Regions from separate parts of the Limnohabitans sp. 2KL-27 genome, predicted to be linked through region 1. Evidence: predicted binding sites of a transcription regulator. Region 1 holds the regulator's gene; the other holds the start of a gene.
What was found. The regulator FNR, encoded in region 1, switches genes on or off when oxygen is low (the NO sensors DNR and NnrR bind a similar motif). The targets are predictions, from matches to a motif close to TTGATNNNNATCAA.

Region 1 (11,680 bases):
TGTGGTCAATTGCTTCGAGAGGAATCATCGAAGTTCGGGCCATGCTTTGATCATTTTCTGACAGACGGACGCCATCGAGTAACACCACGATGTTGTTGGATGCCGTTTCGCCGAATCCCTTCATATCGATGACCGCATTGGAACTTCCGTCGAGGTTGAGCCTGACAGGTAGACCCGCAACCCTGGACAGCACTTCAGAAAAATTGCTGGCGCCACTTTTTAGAATGTCAGCGGCGGTCACGATACTGATGTGTGGCAACGCATCGGTCAATTTCTCTTCAAAGCGAGAGGCATAAACCGTGATTGAAGGTAAGCTTGACGAAGGGCCGATATTGGCATCTTGCGTGGGCATGGACTGAGCGATAGCCGCTTGGCTGGCAAGCAGAAACGACAAAGCGACGGCCAATGAGGACAATGGTGTGAACATGAAAAACCAACAAGTCAAACGCCCTCACCGCCTTCCCCGACAGTGCATGGGCTTTACAACCTGTCTTGCGACAGGTCACCTTGTTGGCCGGTATCCGGGCTGACAGATGCGACCTTCATCACCTTCCCAGCTGCCTGTTTCAGGGCGGCCAGTGGTTTGAGATGAAAGCTGGGTTTCCGTTTGACTGAAAACCCGTCTGCTTACCGTTGCGGGGGCAGCGCAGGTTAGGTGGGCCGAGATGGCTTTTCCCTCCTGCTTCCCGTTGAACTGCGCGCCGTGAACCGGCATCGCGAGCACCAACAGGTTTCATTTTATGCCTCAAGCTGTCGTCCAGCCTACAAAATAGCCCCACGATCTACAATGCGACACTTATTTCCCTTTGATTGCCATGGCCCATTCCAACACCATTGATCAAATTGCTGAGCGTGTGGATCATCTGTTGCTGCGCCACGAGGAGCTTCAACGCACCAATGCATTGCTGGCCCAGCAAGTTCAGGTGCTGACACTCGAACGTGACCAACTCAAGTCCCGACTGGCAGCCGCCAGAGCTCGCGTCGATGCCCTCATCGAGCGTTTGCCCGCTTCCAACGCACCCGCATCTCCTGAGGCTTCAGCATGAGCAACAAACAATTGGATGTCCAGATCATGGGGCAAAGCTACATCCTTGGCTGCCCTGAGGGTGGAGAGGATCGCTTGTTGGCCGCTGTGCGCAAAGTGGACGAGGCCATGTGCAAGATCCGCGATGCCGGCAAAATCAAGGCGCGCGACCGCATTGCTGTTTTGGCGGCACTGAATCTGGCTTTTGATCAAGACCCCAACCCTGCTCAGGCCCCTGCGGTCCCCACAACTGCTGTCGATATCCCTGAGTCATCACAAGAGCGCTTGTCTCAGTTGCTCAAACGTTTGGACCATGTGCTGGAGCAAGACGGCCAATTGATCTGACGCAGAGGTGGGTCTGTGCCGGGTCTTTTGAAAGACCTACAATGTGCAGGTCTGCAGTGCACGCCGGGCTTTATATTTCCTTGAACCAATGCTCTTAGAGCCCGGGCTTGGTACATTGGCTGGTGAGCGTGATCATCTCGCGTCAGATGAACCCAACGCCAGTCTGCCCTCGCCCACCTGAACCCCGGTTCAGGATGCCGGTCCGGTGGCACTTGCAGACACCTTCTTTTTTATGTCCCCATTCCCCCCATGATCATCGAACCTCTGCTGTTGGCCGAATTGGCCGTTTTGGGCCTGTGCACTGGCTTTTTGGCGGGCCTCTTGGGCATTGGTGGTGGCATGATCATGGTGCCTTTCTTGACCTACATGCTGGGCGCACGAGGCGTCAGCCCCGACCTGGCGGTCAAAATGGCGATTGCCACATCCATGGCCACCATCATTTTCACCAGCGTCTCCAGCGTGCGTGCCCACCACAAGAAAAAAGCCGTGCGCTGGGATTTGGTCAAGGGACTGGCACCGGGCATTGTCATCGGCAGCTTGATCGGCAGCCTCGGCATTTTTGCCTTTGCCAAAGGCACTTACCTGGCCTTGTTCTTCGCGGCCTTTGTGGGGTTTTCGGCCACGCAAATGTTTCTGGACAAAAAACCTGCGCCTTCGCGTCAGGTGCCCGGTTTTCAGGGCTTGCTGGGCGCAGGTGGACTGATCGGCTTGCTGTCGGGCCTGGTGGGCGCTGGCGGCGGCTTCATCAGTGTGCCTTTCATGGCTTGGTGCAACGTGGCCATCCACAACGCCGTGGCCACCAGTGCGGCCTTGGGTTTTCCCATCGCTCTGGCCAACGTGGCCGGTTACATCGTGAGCGGCCAGAATGTGCAAGATTTGCCGACCTACAGCTTTGGCTACTTGTGGTTGCCCGCTTTGGTGGTGATCGCGACTTGCAGCGTGCTGATGGCCCCCATTGGGGCAGCCACCGCGCACAAACTGCCGGTCAAACAGCTCAAGCGCGTGTTTGCCAGTGTGCTCTATCTGCTGGCTGCTTACATGCTCTACAAAGGTCTGGCCGCCTGATCGATGGGCCCATTTGGAGTCCCCACCGGTCAGCTCTGACGGTCTAATGAGTTGTCTTGGTCTCAGGGTGTCATGCACCATGGCGCCTGGTCATGCACCAGGCCCATCCACAAGGCCCAGGCTGAGACGCTCGCCAGTGCCAAGCCCGCGACCCGCATGCCCCAGGCGCCGTCGCCCAGCGACTGCATGCGCAAAAAAAGCCATGGCCCGGCCCATAGGCTGATGCTGCTGCCCATCGCAAACAAAGCCATGGTGGCAGCACCCTCCAAGGGCTGGCTGGTCAAGGCGGCCACCATCAAGGCGGAATACAACAAGCCACAAGGCATGAATGCCCACAGCCCACCCACCATCCAGGGCGCAGCCCTCCCCCAACTGGCGTTGAAAGCCCGAATGCGCGCCCACAAGCGACGAGCTGCCCCATCGAGCCAGACAGGTTGACGTGCCTGCAGCATGAGCAGCAAGCCCAACACCAGAGCCGCCAGGTGCAGCAAGGTCCAGACCGGACGAATGGCGGCCGACTGTGTCGTCAGCCAGCCCAAGCCTTGCACGCTGGCCGCGGCCAGCGCACCCAAGAGCGCGTAGCCACCCAATCGGCCCAGCTGAAACGCCAACAAGGCCTGCGAACGCCGTTCACCCGCAGCCTGCCCCAGACCCGCGCAGGCTGCACCGCACATGGCCACGCAGTGCGGGCCACCCAGCACCCCCATCATCAAGGCCGTGATGGCCAAAGAACTTTGCATGGCGTTTTCGCTTCAATGTCGAGGCGTCTATTGTCGGCGATGAAGACAGCCACGGATGCACGGGTCTATCAGATGATTTTGGAAAACCGCGAATGGTTGCGGTCGTCCTGTACATAGCGGTCGAACACCATGGCCACGCCGCGCACAAAGAACCAACCCATGGCGGTGACCTGAATGCCGCTCTCACTCAGATGCACCAGACCTTGCGCCTGCATCGCTTCGAGTTGGGTCAACTCTTTGGCAAACAAGGTCTTGAAGTCGACCAGCCAGGCCAGGTTGATGGACTCGTATTGCAAATGCCCCTGGCACATGAGCGCCATGATGACCGAGCGGCGGATCAGGTCGTCGCGCGTGAGTGCCAGGCCCCGCACCACCGGAAAATGGCCTTGGTCGAGCAAGTCGGCATACTCTTCCAGGGTCTTGGCGTTTTGGCTGTAGGTCGCGCCGATGCGGCCGATCGAGGACACGCCCAGCGCAATCAGGTCGCAATCGGCCTGCGTGCTGTAGCCTTGGAAATTGCGGTGCAAACGCCCTTGGCGTTTGGCCACGGCCAGGGCATCACCCGGCAAGGCGAAGTGGTCCATGCCGATGTAGACATAGCCCGCTTCGGTCAGGGCGTCGAGCGAGCGCGAGAGCATGGCCACCTTGGCTGCACCTGCTGGCAGCTCTTCGGCGTGAATACGGCGCTGCGGCTTGAATCGCTCAGGCAAGTGCGCGTAGGCATACAGCGCGATGCGGTCAGGACGCAGACTTTTCACCTGCGCCAGCGTACGGTCAAAAGATTCGGGCGTTTGCAGAGGCAGGCCATAAATCAGGTCGACGTTGACCGACTCAAAACCCAATCGGCGAGAAGCCTCGACCAAAGCAAACACCTGGTCTGCAGGCTGGATGCGGTGCACGGCTTTTTGCACCGCAGGGTCAAAGTCCTGCACGCCAAAACTCAGGCGATTGAAACCCAGCTCGGCCAACACGGCCAGCCGGTTCTCGTCCACGGTGCGCGGGTCCACCTCGACAGAGTATTCACCGCCTGGGACGAATTCAAAGTGCTCACGCAACAAGGCCATGAGTTGCTGCAACTCGTCGTCGCTCATGAAGGTGGGCGTGCCACCGCCCAGGTGCAGCTGGCTGACCGACTGCCCTCGCCCCAGGTGCCGGGTGTGCAGCGCCACCTCTTTGCTGAGGTATTTCAAATAATCCGCAGCCCGCTCTTTGTGTTTGGTGATGATTTTGTTGCAGGCGCAGTAGTAGCACAGCGATTCGCAAAACGGAATGTGCACGTAGAGCGACAGTGGCGACTGTTTGCCCACCATGCCCGATTGGCGCTGTTTCAGGGCCTGCACGTAATCGGCCTCGCCAAAGGCTTCGACAAAGCGATCGGCTGTCGGGTAGGAGGTGTAACGCGGGCCAGGCACGTCAAAGCGTGTCAACAATTGAGGTGTGATGACGGACATGTGTCTGCCCCTTGATTCGAATGTGTTCAGAACAAGGCCGCACTTTGCCTGCTTGCATCTGCCCATGTGTTGACTCAGGTCAAACCCTTTACCGGTTTTCGGGGATTTCTGACTTGGACAGGGTACACCCTCAAATTCAGCGCTTGATTCGGTATAAGCTCAAGTCTTGATCCAAGGCAAATCCATTGCTCAACCAAGAGATAAACCATGAATCCCCAAGCCATCAAAGTCGCCTGCTCCAATTGCAACTTGCGTGAGTTGTGCATGCCCATGGGCCTGAGCGACCACGACCTCAACCGCCTCGACGATCTGGTGGCCGTGCGCCGCAGAATCAAGCGGGGCGACACCCTGTTCACCAACGGTGAAAAATTTACATCCCTTTACGCCATTCGGACTGGCTTCTTCAAGACCTGTCTGGCCACCGAAGACGGGCGAGACCAAGTCACGGGCTTTCAGATGGCGGGCGAGATCATTGGCCTGGACGGCATCGTGAACGACCAACACAGCTGCGATGCGGTGGCGCTGGAAGATGCGGAAGTGTGTGTCATGCCCTTTGACCGGATCGAAGAAATTTCGCGTGAAGTGACCGCACTGCAAAGCCATGTTCACAAAATCATGAGCCGCGAGATCGTGCGCGAGCACGGCGTGATGTTGCTGCTGGGCAGCATGCGCGCCGAAGAGCGATTGGCCGCTTTTTTGTTGAATCTGGTGCAACGTTTGCACGCCCGCGGTTTCTCACAGTCCGAACTGGTGTTGCGCATGACGCGTGAAGAAATCGGCAGCTACCTGGGCCTCAAGCTCGAAACCGTCAGCCGAACTTTCTCAAAGTTCGTGGAAGACGGCACTGTGGAAGTCAAGCAGCGCCATGTGCGTATTCTGGACACCGAAGGCCTGCAGCGACTGGTCAACAACACAGCACATTGCCACTGAACTTTGGGCGTCAGCGCTGAAAGCGCTGTTCAGTACTTTCAGCGGTTGACCTCAGTCGAAGTCATGCCCAACAGCAGCGTCAATGCGCTGGACAAGACGGCCAAGGCCCAAAAAGCAAAAAAGGCCAGCGTGTAAACCGCCTGTCTGGACAGGTCCAGGTCTTGGCCGAACCAGTTCAGGTCTTGCGGATCGACAAAAGCGAACACCAGCATTTCCAAAAGGCCCGCGACCAAAAAGGCAGGCCAAACGATCCACATCCAGCGTTGAGCGAGCATAGCGTTTACCTAGGTGGTCAGGGTTTGGTGGGCTCAGCAGCAGGTGCTTGCAGCGCAGCGGGCAACTCGCCCGTGGCCGCATGGTTGCGCCCCTGCATGGCGGGGACGTGGGTGATGCCCTGGCGCTCTTGCATGGCCGTGCGCGGTGTCACATTGAGCACCGGGTCCGGGTTGGCTACGGCAATGTAGAGCGTGATGAACCCAGCCACCACCACCACGGCAGGGCCTGCGATGACCATCCACACCAAGCCAAAACGCCACCAGGGTTGCCCCTCTTGTTGGACACTGCTGACATTGTTCATGGCTATCTTTCAAAAATGGGGGTCGCTCAGCGAGGGACCAAAAAAACGGTTTTTTCGCTCAGCTGACCGACCGATTGGCCATCGGACGAGCGGGACTCGATGCGGAAATGGATCGGGTGCGAACCCGCAGGCGCTGAGTCATAGGGCACTTGCAAACGCACGGACACCCAACGCGACTCGGTGGCACCCACGTCAACCAGCGGCTCAGTGGCCAGGCTCAGACCCGGCAGGCCATCGACTTGCAACTGGAAACTCAAGTTCTGCTCAGCCGCGTTCATGATTTGCAAGCGGTAGACGTTTTCAATTTTTCCTCCCGCCACGATGCGGGCCATGGTGGCGCGGTCTCGCACGATGTCCACCTTGAATGGATCGCGGCTCCACAAGGACAGCCCCACACCGATGATGATGGCCCACAGCACAGCGGTGTAAACCAAGACACGCGGTCGGAAAATGCGGCGCAGAGTTTGCGCCCTGCTCCAGCCCTTGTCCATGGCATTTTGTGTCGAAAACTTGATCAGGCCGCGCTCGTAACCGACCTTGTCCATCACGTTGTCGCACACGTCCACGCAAGCGCCGCAGCCAATGCACTCGTACTGCAAGCCTTTGCGGATGTCAATGCCTGTGGGACAGACCTGCACGCACAAGGTGCAGTCCACACAAGCGCCCAGCCCCAAGGCTTGGGGGTCGGCTTTTTTGGATCGTGCACCCCGAGGCTCGCCACGTGCCTCGTCGTAGGTGACGATCAAGGTGTCCTTGTCGAACATAGCGCTTTGAAAGCGCGCATAAGGGCACATGTATTTGCACACCTGTTCGCGCATGAAGCCCGCGTTCCCATAGGTGGCAAAGCTGTAAAACAGAATCCAGAAAATTTCCCAAGGGCCAAAGCCCAGGGAAAGGATCGACGCCGTCAATTCTCGGATCGGTGTGAAGTAGCCAACGAAGCTGAAACCCGTCCAAAGCGACAACACGATCCAAGCCAGTTGCTTGCCAGTTTTGCGCCAGATCTTGTTCAGGCTCATAGGTGCATCATCCAGGCGCATGCGGGCCGATCGGTCGCCCTCGAACTGGCGTTCGATCCAGATGAAAATTTCGGTGTAAACCGTTTGCGGGCAGGCAAAACCGCACCACAAGCGCCCCGCCACAGCGGTGAATAAAAAAAGCGACAGCGCCGAGATGACCAACAAAGCCGTCAAGTAAATGAAGTCCTGCGGATAGAGCACGAGGCCGAAGATGTAGAACCTGCGAGCGCCTAAGTCGAACAGCACCGCTTGGCGCTGCCCCCACTCCAGCCAAGGCAAACCGTAGAACACCAATTGCGTGATCACCACCATGAGCCAACGCCATTTGGCAAACACGCCCTGAACGCTTCGGGGGTAGATTTTTTGCTGCGCTTGGTACAGCGACACCATTTCCCCATCGCCCTCAACGGGCACGGGGTTGATCGGAATCACACTGCGAGTGGGACGATCTTCGGAAGAGGACAAAACACAGACCTTGCTTCAGTTTCTGCAACAGGACCTGCCTGCTGCAGAGGGTTTACATCATTTGGTAGGACTGACGGCAGCACTGACCACAGCATTGTTGGACAAGCCCCAGACATAGGAAGCCAAGACATGGATTTGGCCCTCGGTCAGCTTGGCGGCCTGTGCGGGCATCTGATTGACCTTGCCGTTGTTGATGATGTTCACAATGGCGTTCTCACCCCAGCCGTGCAACCAGATGTCGTCGGTCAAGTTAGGGGCCCCCATGGCATGGTTGCCCTTGCCGTCCATGCCGTGGCAGGCAGCGCAGGCACCGAACTTGGATTTACCCAGTTGTGCGCGCAAAGAGTCGTGCGGACTGCCCGACAGACTCAACACGTAGTGCGCCACGTTGCGCACGTCATCGGGCGTGCCGACCGCGGCAGCCATGGGCGGCATATTGCCTGCGCGGCCTTGCACCAAAGTGGTTTTGATCGCGTCGGGCGTGCCGCCATACAACCAATCGGCATCGGCCAAATTAGGGAAGCCCTTGCTGCCGCGTGCGTCAGAGCCGTGGCACTGGGCACAGTTGTTCATGAACAGACGATCACCAATGGCCAAGGCCTGAGGGTCCTTGGACACCTCTTCGGGCGGCATGCCAGAGAACTTGGCGTACAGGGGGGCCACTTCGGCATTGCCTTTGGCCACTTCAGCCTCGTACTGACCGGCCGAAGACCAGCCAAATTTTCCGGCAAAGTTGCCTGCACCGGGGTACATGGCGAGATAAACGAAGGCAAAAATGACCGTGATGATGAACAAGCCTACCCACCAACGGGGCAAAGGGTTGTTCATTTCGCGCAGGTCACCGTCCCAGACGTGGCCGGTGGTGTTGTCGTTAGCGGTCATGGCTTTGGCCTTGCCACTGAACCACAGCAAGAGCAAGCAGGCGATGATGCTGACCAGCGTGATGCCGGCCACGTACAAGTGCCAGAAATTGCTGATGAAGTCACTCATGGAGTTTCCTTGAAGTATTTTTTAGAGTTCTGGAGGACCGCTCAGTCGTCCTGGCGAAACGGCAATTGAGCTGCTTCGTCAAAGCTGGCTTGGTTGCGCCGCGACCAAGCCCAGACCACGATGCCGATGAATGCCAAGAAGGCAAGGACGGTCACGATAGATCGGAGAGTATTGATGTCCATGTCTGCGCCTTATTTGCGGTGAACGCCAAGCACTTGGAGGTAAGCAATGACCGCATCCAATTCGGTTTTGCCTTTGACTTCATCGGGTGCTTTGGCCAACTCTTCATCGGCATAAGGTGCGCCCAAGGTCCGCAAGGCCGTCATGCGTGCCACCACCGTGCCGTGGTCGGCAGCTGTCTTTTCCAGCCATGGGTAAGCTGGCATGTTGGATTCAGGAACCAAATCACGGGGATTGGTCAAGTGAATCCGGTGCCATTCATCGCTGTAGCGGCCACCCACGCGGGCCAGATCAGGACCCGTGCGCTTGGAGCCCCACTGGAAAGGCCGGTCGTAAACGAATTCACCGGCCAGCGAATAAGAGCCGTAACGCAGGGTTTCAGCACGGAAGGGGCGAATCATCTGCGAGTGGCAGTTGTAGCAGCCTTCGCGCACATACACATCGCGCCCGACCACTTGCAGTGCCGTGTAGGGCTTGAGACCCGGCACTGGCTCGGTGGTGGATTTCTGGAAGAACAGGGGCACGATTTCGACCATCCCACCGACCAACAAGACGATGAAGATCAGAACGATCATCAAAAAGTTGTTGGTTTCGATTTTCTCGTGTGACAAGCCACCTGATTTTGGGTTTTGAGCCATGTTTGATTTCTCCTCAGTGTGCAGGTGCGAGTGTCGGAATCTGCACTTCTACCGACCGGCCCATGGTCACGGTCTTGAAAGTGTTCCAAAGCATGATGACCATGCCACCCAGGTACAACAAACCACCCAGCAAACGCAAGGCATAAAATGGGAAAGTGGCTTTGACAGACTCCACAAAGGTGTATGTCAAGGTGCCGTCCGCGTTGATGGCTCGCCACATCAGGCCCTGCATCACACCGGCAATCCACATCGCCGCGATGTAGATCACAATGCCGATGGTGGCGGTCCAGAAGTGGATTTCAATGGCCTTGACGCTGTACATCTGCTTTTGGCCAAACAAACGGGGAATCAGGTAGTACATCGAACCCATGGTCACCAGCCCCACCCAGCCCAAAGCACCCGAGTGCACATGGCCCACGGTCCAGTCGGTGTAGTGGCTCAGCGCGTTGACGGTCTTGATGGACATCATCGGGCCTTCGAAGGTCGACATGCCATAGAAAGACAGGGACACGATCAAGAAGCGCAGGATCGGGTCGTCGCGCAATTTGTGCCAAGCACCCGAGAGGGTCATGATGCCGTTGATCATGCCGCCCCAGCTGGGAGCCAGCAAGATGAGCGAGAACACCATGCCCACAGACTGGGTCCAGTCGGGCAAGGCGGTGTAGTGCAGGTGGTGAGGACCGGCCCACATGTAAGTGAAGATCAGTGCCCAGAAGTGCACGATCGACAGCCGGTATGAATAGACGGGGCGTTCGGCTTGCTTGGGGATGAAGTAATACATCATGCCCAGGAAGCCAGCCGTGAGGAAGAAGCCCACCGCATTGTGGCCATACCACCACTGGACCATGGCGTCTTGCACACCGGCATAAGCCGAATACGAGTGCAGCAGGCCTGTGGGCAACTGGATGTTGTTGACGATGTGCAACAAAGCAACGGCGATGATGAAAGCACCAAAAAACCAGTTGGCCACGTAAATGTGACGCACTTTGCGAATGCCCACCGTGCCAAAGAACACAAAAGCAAACGCCACCCAGACCACGGCGATCAGCAGATCGATGGGCCAAATCAGCTCAGCATATTCGCGGCTTTGGGTCAAACCCAAAGGCAAAGAAATGGCCGCCAAAACGATGACCAACTGCCAACCCCAAAAGGTGAAAGCCGCCACTTTGTCGTTGATCAAGCGCACGTTACACGTGCGTTGAACCACGTAATAGGCGGCGGCAAACAAGCCGCAACCACCAAACGCAAAAATCACCGCGTTGGTGTGCAAGGGCCGCAAGCGACCATAGCTGAGCCAGGAAATGCCGAAATTGAGTTCCGGCCAGGTCAGTTGGGCCGCGATGATCACGCCCACCAGCATGCCCACCACTCCCCAAACCACCGTCATGATGGCGAATTGCCTGACAACTTTGTCGTTGTAGGTCGTCGCCTGCATATTGGCAAATTGCATTTTCACCTCTTGTTTTTAAAAAATCTACTTTTGAAGTGTGCCCGGGTATACACCCAGGCGACTTGATCAAAATCAATCGTCGCGCAAAATCCGCTCGCCTTCGGCCTCAATGTCTTCAAATTGGCCCCGGTCAATGGCCCACCACAGGCCGGCCAGGATGAAAAACACCAGCGCCACGGACAAGGGGATCAGCAAATAAAGAATGTCCATGTTGTTTTCTCAAGCGGGTTGAAGGACCAGCGCCTGCTGCTGCATCGCATCGGGCAAGGCCTGCGATAGGCGCAATGCATTGAGCACCACCAGCAAAGAGCTGAGCGCCATACCCAAGCCAGCGGCCCAGGCGGGCAGCCAACCCATGAGGGCCAGAGGCACACAAGTGGCGTTGTAGGCCGCCGACCACCACAGGTTTTGCCGCACGATGCGCATCGTTTGGCGGCTGCGATGCACCGTGCTGACCAGCACATCGAGCTGCCCACCCATCAACACAAAATCGGATTTGGACTGCGCCAGCGGCACGGCCTGTCCCAACGCAAAAGACACATCGGCCCCGGCCAGCACCGGGCCGTCGTTCAGACCGTCACCCACCATGGCCACTTTGTGCCCCTGGGCCTGCAAAGCCTGAAGGGCTTGCAATTTGTTCTGGGGGCTGCAGCCGCCTTGCGCATCCGCCATGCCCACGGCCTTCGCCACTTGGGCCACCGCAGCGGGGCCATCGCCGGACAACACCTTCAGGCTCAAACCCATTTGCGCCAAGGCACGCACCACACCCGCGGCCTCGGGGCGCACTTGCTCGGCCAACTCAAAGC
Region 2 (11,680 bases), 1.7 Mb from region 1:
TTCAGGGGCAGCATTTTTTCGAGCACGCAGGGCACGTTTTTCAATTGGGCCCAGTCCGCAGCCAGTGCCTCGCGGGTCTGGACACGGATCTGGCCCTTGCCGTCGTAGCCCATGCGCGAGGTCTTCAAGATGCCCGGCAGCAAATCGTCGCCCACAGCCGCCAGTTGCGCGGCGGTCTCGATCACGGCGTGCGGCGCGACCGGCACCCCGCAGCGCACAAAGTGGGCCTTTTCGGCAGCGCGGTCTTGCGCAATCGCAACCGACTCGGACGCCGGGGCCACCGGGCGGTGGGCGCCCAGGGTCAACAGTGCAGGGGCAGGCACGTTTTCAAATTCGGTGGTGATGGCCGCGCAGCGCTGCATCAACTGCGCCAGCCCTTGCTCGTCCAGGTAATCGGTCTGGATGTGGTGGTGGCTCACCCGTCCGGCGGGGCTGGCCGCATCGGGGTCGAGGACGGCGGTGAAATAGCCCATGGCCTGCGCCGCGTGCACGAACATGCGGCCCAGCTGGCCACCCCCCATCACGCCCAGCGTGGCCATCTGGCCATTGACCATGGACCCGGGCAAGATGGCGCGGCTCATGCAGCACCCACGGGTGGGAGTTTCATGGCGCGCGCAGCCGCCGTTTGCTCGGCGCGGAAGGCTTCGAGTTTTTGGCGCAGCGCCGCATCCTGGTTGGCCAGCATGGCCACCGCAAACAAAGCGGCATTGGCCGCGCCCGCTGCGCCAATGGCAAAGGTGGCCACGGGCACGCCCTTGGGCATTTGCACAATGCTGTGCAGCGAATCGACACCCGACAGCGCCTGGGTTTGCACCGGCACACCCAGCACCGGCACCACGGTTTTGGCCGCGATCATGCCCGGCAGGTGGGCCGCGCCGCCCGCGCCTGCGATGATGGCCTGCAAGCCCCGCTCGGCCGCGCTTTGTGCATAGGCAAACATATCGTCCGGCATTCTGTGGGCCGAAACCACGCGGGCGTCGTGGGGGATGCCAAACTGTTGGAGAATCTGGACTGCGTGCTGCATGGTGTCCCAGTCGGAGCTGGAACCCATGACGACGCCGATGAGCGCTTGAGTCATTGGGTGCTTTTCGTGATCAATGTCGAATTTTAAGGTTTCGCCCCAGCCGGAGCCGAAACACAACCCGGAACACTGCCCGCCATGATGGACGTCACGATACAAAATTTTGAAGCCGAGGTGATTGAAGCCTCCATGACCACGCCCGTGTTGGTGGATTTTTGGGCACCTTGGTGCGGTCCTTGCAAATCGTTGGGCCCGGTGCTCGAAAAAGTCGAAACCGCTTACGAAGGCCGCTTCAAACTGGTCAAGATCAACTCAGACGAAGAGCAGCAACTGGCCCAGGCCTTTGGCATCAAGAGCATCCCGACCTGCGTTTTGCTCAAAAACGGTCAGCCGGTCGATGGCTTCATGGGCGCTTTGCCCGAAGGCCAGGTCAAGCAGTTCCTGGACAAACACCTGCCCGCCGCCGAGGAACTGCAGGCCCAAGCTGCCGCCCAAGAAGCCCAAGAGCACCTGCAAGCGGGTGACGCCCAAAGTGCCCGCGCCGCTTTGGAGCAAGCCCTGGCCACCGATCCCGGCAACGACGACGCCCGCTTCGATTTGGTCAAACTGTTGATCGGTGAGGGCGAGCTGGCCGAAGCCGCCGCCTTGCTGGCCCCGGCCATGGCCCGCATCCCGGTGCCGCTGCGTTTTGAGGCGCAGACCCAATGGCTCAACGCGCTGGAGTTTGTGACCCAGGACCCGCGTGGTCAGTGGGAATTGGCCCAGTTTGACGAATTGATTGGCCAGAACAAGCGCGATTTCGAAACCCGCTTTGCCAAAAGCCGCCTCTTGATCGCCGTGGGCCAATGGGAAGCGGCCATGGACGAGTTGCTGGAGATCATCATGCGCGACAAGAAATGGGACGACGAAGCCCCGCGCAAAACCTTTGTGGCCCTGCTCGAGCTGATGACGCCGCCCAAACCCAAAACGCAAGACGGCACGGGCAAATCGGCCGGTGGCATCGAGTTGATGGGCAAAGCCGCTGTGCAGGAAGACCCGTTGCTGGCCATGATTTCGAGCTACCGCCGCAAGTTGAGCATGGCGCTCAACTGAAAAGGCGCATGGGCGCTGGCCGGCTCAGTGCCGGCTCAGCGCTGGCGCGGTGCCGAATCAGTGGGTCGGTCCCGCCTGTCGCTCGATGTCCCGGCGCATTTTTTGCAGCAAGCCCAGCGCCATGAGCACCTCACCCACCACAAACATGGGGCCCACCAGCAAGCCCACCACATCGTCCACAAAAGCGGGTTTGCGGCCTTCAAAGTAATGCCCAATGAACTGGATGGCCCAGCCGAGCACGAACAGGCCAAGGCCGGCCTGCCACACCGTCAGGCCCCAAACCGCTGACCAAGCAGGCACTTGGTGGGCGGCCGCGATCAAGGCCCCATTGACCAGGGAGGTCGCCAAACCCAACAACAGATCCCCCCGCGTCAGGTACCACAGGCTGGTCAAGGCCCAAGCACACCAAGCCAGCGTCAGCGCGTGGCCCATGACTTCCCACGACGGGGCCAGGAGCAAGACGCCGATCGACATGAAGATGAGGGGAATGCCCAACAGATGGGTGACGATGTTGCGGCGATCGCGGTGGTAATGGGCGTACTGCACCATCAAAGGGGTGGCCGATCGGAAAAGGTTCATGCAGTGCTCCGGTGGGTGCTGGCGCCTGAATGGCCCACAGGCTCACCCTACCCACTCAACGACAGGAAAGCCTGCATTTTGGCGCGCTTTGCGGGTGCGTCAAGGGTATTTGCGAGCACTGGGCAGTGGCCCCTCGCGGCTTGCAGCGGCCAAAGCGGCCGCTCAACCCAGCAGGCGCTGCATCGCTTCTTGGTATTTGGCCGAGGTTTTCTCGATGACCTCGCGCGGCAGCCGAGGCGCAGGTGGCGTCTTGTCCCAGGGCTTGCCGTTGACCAAGGCCGTTTCAAGCCAGTCGCGCAGAAACTGCTTGTCATAACTGGGCGGGTTAGCGCCCTCGGCATAGCTGGCAGCCGGCCAGTAACGCGAAGAATCGGGCGTGAGCACCTCGTCCATCAGCACCAAAGTGCCATCGGCGTCCAGGCCAAATTCGAACTTGGTGTCGGCAATGAGGATGCCTTTGGCCGCAGCGATGTCGCGCGCCGCTTTGTACAGCCGGATGCTGATGTCGCGGATGCGGGTGGCCAGGTCGGCACCGATCATGGCCACGGTTTGCTCGAAAGTGATGTTTTCGTCGTGCTCGCCCACGGCGGCTTTGGCCGCCGGGGTGTAAATCGGCTCGGGCAAGAGGCTCGCGTTTTTCAGGCCGGCGGGCAACTGGACACCGCACACGGCCTGGTTGTCTTGGTATTCCTTCCAGCCGCTGCCGGCCAGATAGCCGCGCACCACGGCCTCGACCGGGATGGGCTGGAGGCGCTTGACCAGCATGGAGCGGCCCTGCACCTGTGGCACTTCATCGGCCGACACCACGCTCTCGGGGGCCTCGCCCGTCAGGTGGATTGGGCAGATGTTCAAACCCTTGGGGCCGAGCTGGTCAAACCAGAACAGCGCCATTTGCGTGAGCAGCACGCCTTTGCCCGGAATGGGCTCGCCCATGATCACGTCAAAGGCGCTGATGCGGTCAGACGCCACCATCAAAATCCGGTCCTCACCCACCGCGTAGTTGTCACGCACCTTGCCTCGCGCCAGCAGGGGCAAGGAAGTCAGGGCCGAGGTGTGGAGGGCAGAGGTCATGGCAAAACAGTCAAGCAACAAATAAAAAGGCCCGTTGAACAGTCAACGGGCCATTCGGGTCAATTATCGCAGGCTCAGTTCACGACTTGCGCCAATTCGCCCCGCGCATAGCGGGCGGCCACCACCTGCAGGTTGTCGCCCTTGATCTTGGGGGCCTGGCCTTCGCAGCCGAACTCCAGGTAGCGCTGCTTGCAGATTTGCTTGGCCGCTTCGCGGGCGGGCTTGAGCCATTCGCGGGCGTCGAACTTGTCAGGGTTTTCAAACAGGAACTTGCGGCAAGCAGCGGTCATCGCCAGGCGGATGTCGGTGTCGATGTTGATCTTGCGCACACCGTGCTTGATGGCCTCCTGGATTTCCTCGACCGGCACGCCGTAGGTTTCCTTCATCTTGCCGCCGTACTGGTTGATCATGGCCAACAGCTCTTGCGGCACGCTGGACGAGCCGTGCATCACCAAGTGGGTGTTGGGGATGCGCTGGTGGATTTCCTTGACACGGCTGATGGCCAAGATGTCGCCTGTGGGCTTGCGGCTGAACTTGTAAGCACCGTGGCTGGTGCCAATGGCAATGGCCAGCGCGTCCAGGCCGGTGGCTTTCACGAACTGCGCGGCCTCTTCGGGGTCGGTCAGCATCTGGCTGTGGTCCAGCTTGCCTTCGGCGCCAATGCCGTCTTCCTCACCGGCTTCGCCGGTTTCGAGGTTGCCCAGGCAACCGAGTTCGCCTTCAACCGACACGCCCAACAAGTGGGCCATGTCCACCACGCGGCGGGTCACGTCCACGTTGTAGGCAAAGTCGGCAGGCGTTTTGCCGTCTTCGAGCAAAGAGCCGTCCATCATCACGGACGAAAAACCCAGCCCGATCGCGCCCTGGCAAACCGCCGGGCTTTGACCGTGGTCCTGGTGCATCACCAACGGGATGTGCGGCCACTGCTCGGTGGCGGCTTGGATCAGGTGCTTGATGAAAGCCTCACCGGCGTATTTGCGCGCTCCCGCGCTGGCTTGCAGGATGACCGGGGCACCGACCTCGTCGGCCGCGGTCATGACCGCCTGAACCTGCTCCAGGTTGTTGACGTTGAAAGCTGGAATGCCGTAGCCGTTGACGGCCGCGTGGTCCAGCAGTTCGCGCATGGAAACGAGTGCCATGGTGAGAGTCCCCAGAAAGTTAAAAATTCGGCAAATCGGGCATGTACCCGACGTGTCACTGCCCGAATTTTACAGTCCGGGGTCTGACAAGGGGCTGAGCAGCGCCCCTGCGGCGCTCAGGCCACTCGGCAAATTTTGAGCATGTTGGTGCCGCCGGGTGAGCCCATGGGCTCGCCACAGGTGATGGCGTACACATCGCCCGCGCCCACAATGCCCCGTTTTTTCAGGTGCGCCTCGGCTTCCGCCAAAGCCGTGTCGCGGTCGGCGCTGGTGTCCATCAAGAGCGGCCGCACATTGCGGAACAGCGCCATCTTGCGCTGCGAACTGAGTTTGGTGGTCAGGGCGTAAATCGGGATGTGCACACGGTGGCGGCTCATCCACAAGGCGGTGGAGCCCGACTCGGTCATGGCCACGATGGCTTTGGCCCCCAAATGGTGGGCCGTGAACAAAGCGCCCATGGCGATCGACTGGTCGATGCGGCTGAACGACTGCCCCCGGAAGTCGGCATCGAGCTGCACGTCTTCGGCGTTTTCGGCCGCCTCGCAAATTTTGGCCATTTCTTCCACGGTTTCCAGCGGGTATTTGCCCGCGGCGGTCTCGGCGCTCAGCATCACGGCGTCGGTACCGTCCAGCACGGCGTTGGCCACGTCCGACACCTCGGCGCGGGTGGGCACCGGGTTGGTGATCATGCTCTCCATCATCTGGGTGGCGGTGATGACCACCTTGTCATGCACCTTGGCCAGCTTGATCATGCGTTTTTGCAAGGCGGGCACGGCGGCGTTGCCCACCTCCACGGCCAAATCGCCCCGGGCGACCATGATGCCGTCGCTGGCTTTGAGGATGGCTTCGAGGTGCGGAATGGCCTCGGCGCGTTCGATCTTGGCGATCAGGCCGGGTTTGTGGCCGTATTCGGCACCGGCCACATTGCACAGCTGGCGGGCCATTTCCATATCGGTCGCGTTTTTGGGGAAGCTCACCGCCACATAGTCGGCTTTGAGGCTCATGGCGGTTTTGATGTCGTCCATGTCCTTGGCGGTCAAGGCCGGGGCGGTGAGGCCGCCGCCTTGCTTGTTGATGCCCTTGTTGTTGGACAGCTCGCCGCCGAGCTTGACGGTGGTGTGCACCTGTTCGCCCTTGACCGCGTTGACGGTGAGCACGATCAGGCCATCATTGAGCAGCAACACATCGCCGGCTTTCACGTCGCGGGGCAGCTCTTTGTAATCCAGGCCCACGCCTTGCAGATCGCCGGGTTCGGTGCGCGAGGCGTCCAGCACAAACGGTGCGCCGGGCTCGAGCATGACTTTGCCCTCGGCAAACTTGCCCACGCGGATCTTGGGGCCCTGCAGATCGGCCATGATGGCGACTTCGCGGCCAGCGCGTTGCGAGGCTTCGCGCACCAAACGGGCGCGGTCCACGTGGTCCTGGGCCTTGCCGTGGCTGAAGTTCAGGCGCACCACATTGACGCCCGCACGGATCATGGCTTCGAGCAAAGCTGGGTCACTGGAAGCAGGGCCTAAGGTGGCAACAATCTTGGTGGCGCGACGGGGCATTCGGACATCTCCATGTAATTTGGTTTCAATTCTCACACGAAAACAGTTACATAACGGGTTCTTTCCAACGGGTCCCACGAGAAGCAAGACCCTCGCCCCCCGCGTGTGGCCCGCCAAGCCGAAGGCATACACCATCTTCCCCCTGCCATGACCCTGAATTGATCCTTGTCAGCCCATGGAAACCCTCTGGCGACTAAACTCTGCTTTGAGCGATTCAATTTCAAGCGCCATGACCGCACTACACACACCCACCAACTCGGCCCCCATCACACCGGACCAGCCTTTGCCGCACCGCAAGACCTTGCGCGAGTGGCTGATTCCCCTGTCCGAGCGCAGCACCTTCCGCGCCTTTGTGCTGCTGATCACGGACTACGCCCTGTTCTTGGCGCTGATTGCCGGCACCATCGCCCTGGACGCCATGTGGGCCAAAGTGTTGTGCGCGTTGGCCGCAGGTTTCGTGATCGGCCGCCTGTTCATCATCGGCCATGACGCCTGCCACCAGAGCCTGACGCCCCACCGTGAACTCAACAAGGTGCTGGGCCGCATCGCGTTTTTGCCCTCGCTCACACCCTACAGCCTGTGGGACACCGGCCACAACGTGGTGCACCACGGTTACACCAACCTCAAGGGCGTAGACTTCGTCTGGACCCCTCTGACGGCCGCCGAGTTTGAGGCCCTCAGCCCCATGCAAAAGCTGCTCGAGCGTGCTTACCGCAGCGGCTGGGCGCCGGGCCTGTATTACATGATCGAGATCTGGTGGAAGCGCGAGTTCTTCCCCAACAAAACCCACATGCCCACCCGCCGTCCTATCTTTTTCAAGGACAGCCTGCTGGTGAGCCTGTTTGGCGTTTTCTGGATCGCCACCATCGCAGCGGCTGCCGTGTACACCGGCCAGTCGGTCTGGTTGTCGCTTTTGCTGGGTTTTGTGGTGCCCTTTTTCTTCTGGAACACCATGATCGGCTTTGTGGTCTATGTCCACCACACCCATGTGAAGGTGTCTTGGCACGACAACAAGGCCGCCTGGACCAAAGCGGCGCCCTTCGTTTCGACCACCGTACACCTGACTTTCCCCTTCAACATCGGCGCCCTGATGCACCACATCATGGAGCACACCGCCCACCACGTGGACATGAGCGTGCCTTTGTACCGCCTGAAGAAAGCCCAGGCCAAGCTCGAAGAAATGCTGCCCGGGCGCATCATCGTTCAGCCCTTCTCGTGGAAGTGGTATTTCGAAACCGCCAAAAACTGCAAGATGTACGATTTCACACGCGAATGCTGGACCGACTTCAAGGGCAACATGACCAGCCCAGTGCGTGGCAACCTGCCGCCGGCCACGCCAGCCTGATCGGGTCTTTTCCCCAAACAAAAAACCCCGCCATGCGGGGTTTTTTTGTGGGGTGATCCATCGCAATCGGCGTCTCGCGCCCAGACAAAGCGTCCAATCAGCCCGCGGCGCGCTTCATCAAAATCTCGAACGCAGGCAAAGTCTTGCCTTCCAGAATTTCCAAGAACGCGCCACCGCCGGTCGAGATGTAGCCCACCTGCTTTTCGATGCCGTATTTGGCAATCGCCGCCAGCGTGTCGCCGCCACCCGCGATGCTGAACGCGTCGGACTCGGCAATCGCCTGGGCGATCACTTGGGTGCCGTTTTCAAAGGCCGCAAACTCAAAAACGCCCACCGGGCCGTTCCACACGATGGTGCCCGCCTGCTTGAGCTGGGCGGCGAGTTTGGCCGCCGTCTCCGGGCCAATGTCCAGGATCATGTCGTCATCGGCCACCTCGGTGGCTTTTTTCACGGTGGCCACCGCGTCGGCAGCAAAAGTCTTGGCCACCACCACGTCGGTCGGGATGGGCACTTCGGCGCCACGCGCCTTCATGGCCTCGATCACGGCTTTGGCCTCGCCCACCAAATCGGCTTCGGCCAGGCTTTTGCCGATCTTCAGGCCCGCTGCCAGCATGAAGGTGTTGGCAATGCCGCCACCCACGATCAGCTGGTCGACGTTTTGCGACAGGCTCTTGAGGATGGTCAGCTTGGTGCTGACCTTGGAGCCGGCCACGATGGCCGCCAGCGGGCGCTTCGGGTTGGCCAGGGCCTTGCCAATGGCGTCGATCTCGGCGGCCAGCAAGGGGCCCGCACAAGCGATGGGCGCGAACTGGGCGATGCCATACGTCGTGCCTTCGGCGCGGTGGGCGGTGCCAAAGGCGTCGTTCACATAGATATCGCACAGCTGGGCCATCTTGCGGGCGAGCGCTTCGTTGTTTTTCTTCTCGCCTTGGTTAACGCGGCAGTTTTCGAGCAGCACGACCTGGCCGGTAGCCAGGGTGACACCATCGACCCAGTTGGCGAGCAAGGGCACATCACGGCCGAGCAGCTCGCCCAAGCGTTTGGCCACCGGCGCCAAAGAGTCTTCGGGCTTGAACGCGCCCTCGGTGGGGCGACCCAAGTGGCTGGTCACCATCACGGCAGCGCCTGCGTCCAGCGCCATTTGAATGCAGGGCACGCTGGCGCGGATGCGGGTGTCTTCGGTGATGCTGCCGTCATCGGCCTGCGGCACGTTCAGGTCGGCGCGGATGAAAACGCGTTGGCCAGCGACTTGGCCCTTGGCACACAGATCAGAAAAACGGATGACGTTCATGAGGGACTTGTCCTGTATCGGGAAATTGGGCTCGATTTTAAAAGCAGTGGCCGGGCACCCCTTCGCGATCAAGGGCTCGCGCTCACCAGACAGGGGTGGCCCTGTTTACCAGCCCAGGCCCAGGTGCAAAGGCAAGTACACCGCCATGCCGCCCACGATGGTGACCAGCACATCGCGCCGCCAAAAGTAAGCGGCCACGCCGGCGACAGCGGCGTACAAGCGTGCGTCTTGCCAAGTGCTGACCAGCTCGCCCTGCACGGTGATGATTTCAGGAATGACCACCGCCGACAGCGCGGCAATGGGCGCGTATTGCAGACCGCGCTGCGCCCAATGGGGCAGCTGCCAGGCCTTGCTGGAGATGAAAAAGAAACTGCGCGTCACCACCGTCACCACCGCCAAGCCCACGATCACCGCCAAAGACCACAGATCGGTCATGTTCATGCGGCCACCTTGGGTTCAGGGCGGATTTTTTCGACCGTCAGGCACAAGACCACCGCCACGGCAATCGCCACCACGATGTTGAGCTTGAGCGGCAAATGGTAGGCGGCCACGGCGGCCGCACCCGCCACGGCGGCCGAGAGCATGCGCATGCGCGAGCTGGCCAGCGAGCACTGGATGCCCAGCAGGCACAAGATGCCGGCAAAGCCCAAACCCCATTCGGGCGGAATCAGGTTGGCCAGGCCCACGCCCAGCAGGCTGGCCACGATCCAGCTGCCCCAGTTCAAAAAGTAGTTGCCCGCCAGATAGGCCTCTTGCCCGGTGCGCTCGTCGTCTGTGGTGGCCGGGTGCGGACAGTGCCGGATGAACAGCACATAGGTGATGTCGGCGGTGAAATAGCCGTGGAACATGCGCTGCCAGCGCGGCAGGTGCATCAGGTATTGCCGCAGGTGCAGGCTGAACACCACAAAGCGCAGGTTCACGCAAAAACCGGTCGCCAAAATCACCCAGGCCGGGGCCCCGGCCACCAAAAGCGGAATGGCCGCCAGCTGCGAGCTGCCCGCGAACACCAGCATGGTCATGGCCACGGCCTCGAACACGCTCATGCCCGACTTGACCATGGCCACCCCGGTCATCAGGCCCCAAGCCGCCACACCCGGCGCTTGCGGGGCCAGGTCGCGCAGGCCTTGCCAGAACTCGGCGCGGCGGTAGAGCGTGGGCCGGAAAAACATCAGGCCACCAATCTCTGACCCGGCAGCAAGGGGCAGCCGCGCAAGAAATCGGCCGCGCTCAGGCGCTTGCCACCGGGGCGCTGCAACTGCGTCAAGCACAGCTGGCCCTCGCCGCAGGCCACACGCACGCCAGACGCATCGGCGCTGAGCACGGTGCCCGGCGCGGCGGTCTTTTCGGCTTCTTCGGCCACGGCCTGCCAGAGCTTGAGGGTTTCCACACCGGAGGCGGTGGCCAGCGGCACGGTCATGCCCGGAAACGGGTCAAAGGCCCGAATGCGCCGCGCCAGCAGCTCGGCGCTCAAAGTCCAGTCGAGTGCGGCCTCGGCTTTGTCGATCTTGTGCGCGTAATTCACGCCCTCCAAGGGCTGGGGCTGGCGGGGCAGGCTGCCTAAGCTGGCCAGTGCCTGCACGATGGCTTGCCCACCCAACGCGGCCAGTCGGTCGTGCAGGACGGCGGTGGTGTCTTCAGGCGCCATGGTGCATGGCAGCGTCAGCAGCATGTCACCCGTGTCCAGGCCCGCATCCATCTGCATGATGGTGATGCCAGTTTGCGAATCGCCCGCCTCGATGGCGCGGTGGATGGGCGCCGCACCACGCCAGCGCGGCAACAAAGAAGCATGGATGTTCAGGCAACCCCTGGGCGGCAAATCCAGCACCCACTGCGGCAGGATCAGGCCGTAAGCGGCCACGATCATCGCGTCTGCTTTCGCAGCCAACAGGGTCTCGCGGGCGGCGGCGGCGTCTTCGGGGTATTTGCCATCGAGGCGCAGGCTGCGCGGCTGGGCAACGGGGATGCTGTGGTCCTGGGCCCATTGCTTGACGGGCGAGGGCTGCAGCTTCATACCGCGCCCAGCAGGCCGGTCGGGTTGGGTCAGCACCAGCACGATCTCGTGGCCCGCCGCATGCAGGGCGGCCAGCGCCACTTGGGCAAATTCGGGTGTGCCCGCAAAAATCAAACGCATAAGGGGGATCAGCGCCCGGCTTTTTGGGCTTTGACCATCTTGGTCTTGATGCGGCCTTGCTTGAGCGGCGAGAGGTATTCCACAAACACCTTGCCCATCAGGTGGTCCAGCTCGTGCTGGATGCAAATGGCCAGCATGCCTTCGGCCTCGATCGTGCGGATTTGGCCATCGCGGTCCATGGCCGTGACCTTGACTTGCGTGGCGCGTTCGACGCCGTCGTAAATGCCGGGCACCGACAAGCAACCCTCTTCGCCTTTGACGCGCTCCTCGTTCATCCAGGTGATCTCGGGGTTGACCAGCACCATGGGCTGGTTGCGCTCTTCAGAGGTGTCGATCACCACCAGGCGCTCGTGCACATCGATCTGCGAGGCGGCCAAGCCAATGCCGCCGGCCTCGTACATGGTCTCCAGCATGTCGTCGATCAGGGCGTGCACGCGGGCGTCTACCGCCTGCACGGGCTG

Region 2: a site for FNR is predicted at 6,611-6,624, ahead of LHAB_RS03495 (fatty acid desaturase). Genes of this name have one in related genera too.

Annotation. Positions count from the first base shown of each region.
Region 1 covers NZ_CXOP01000002.1:1,889,648-1,901,327, forward strand. Annotated here, with positions in the region: gene LHAB_RS11840 (TonB-dependent receptor) at 1-427, opposite strand, end outside; cobalamin riboswitch at 495-743, opposite strand; gene LHAB_RS11845 (DUF904 domain-containing protein) at 816-1,046, shown strand; gene LHAB_RS11850 (cell division protein ZapA) at 1,043-1,369, shown strand; gene LHAB_RS11855 (sulfite exporter TauE/SafE family protein) at 1,619-2,434, shown strand; gene LHAB_RS11860 (sulfite exporter TauE/SafE family protein) at 2,497-3,174, opposite strand; gene hemN (oxygen-independent coproporphyrinogen III oxidase) at 3,243-4,625, opposite strand; gene fnr (fumarate/nitrate reduction transcriptional regulator Fnr) at 4,833-5,555, shown strand; gene LHAB_RS11875 (hypothetical protein) at 5,594-5,830, opposite strand; gene LHAB_RS11880 (nitrogen fixation protein FixH) at 5,848-6,132, opposite strand; gene ccoG (cytochrome c oxidase accessory protein CcoG) at 6,159-7,541, opposite strand; gene ccoP (cytochrome-c oxidase, cbb3-type subunit III) at 7,674-8,606, opposite strand; gene LHAB_RS11895 (cbb3-type cytochrome oxidase subunit 3) at 8,648-8,788, opposite strand; gene ccoO (cytochrome-c oxidase, cbb3-type subunit II) at 8,798-9,424, opposite strand; gene ccoN (cytochrome-c oxidase, cbb3-type subunit I) at 9,438-10,874, opposite strand; gene ccoS (cbb3-type cytochrome oxidase assembly protein CcoS) at 10,947-11,084, opposite strand; gene LHAB_RS11915 (heavy metal translocating P-type ATPase) at 11,094-11,680, opposite strand, start outside.
Region 2 covers NZ_CXOP01000002.1:180,109-191,788, forward strand. Annotated here, with positions in the region: gene LHAB_RS03460 (5-(carboxyamino)imidazole ribonucleotide synthase) at 1-581, opposite strand, end outside; gene purE (5-(carboxyamino)imidazole ribonucleotide mutase) at 578-1,078, opposite strand; gene trxA (thioredoxin) at 1,160-2,113, shown strand; gene LHAB_RS03475 (Mpo1 family 2-hydroxy fatty acid dioxygenase) at 2,171-2,692, opposite strand; gene LHAB_RS03480 (phosphoribosylaminoimidazolesuccinocarboxamide synthase) at 2,855-3,763, opposite strand; gene fba (class II fructose-bisphosphate aldolase) at 3,838-4,902, opposite strand; gene pyk (pyruvate kinase) at 5,019-6,452, opposite strand; gene LHAB_RS03495 (fatty acid desaturase) at 6,682-7,797, shown strand; gene LHAB_RS03500 (phosphoglycerate kinase) at 7,895-9,088, opposite strand; gene LHAB_RS03505 (AzlD domain-containing protein) at 9,194-9,529, opposite strand; gene LHAB_RS03510 (AzlC family ABC transporter permease) at 9,526-10,257, opposite strand; gene fmt (methionyl-tRNA formyltransferase) at 10,257-11,219, opposite strand; gene def (peptide deformylase) at 11,228-11,680, opposite strand, start outside.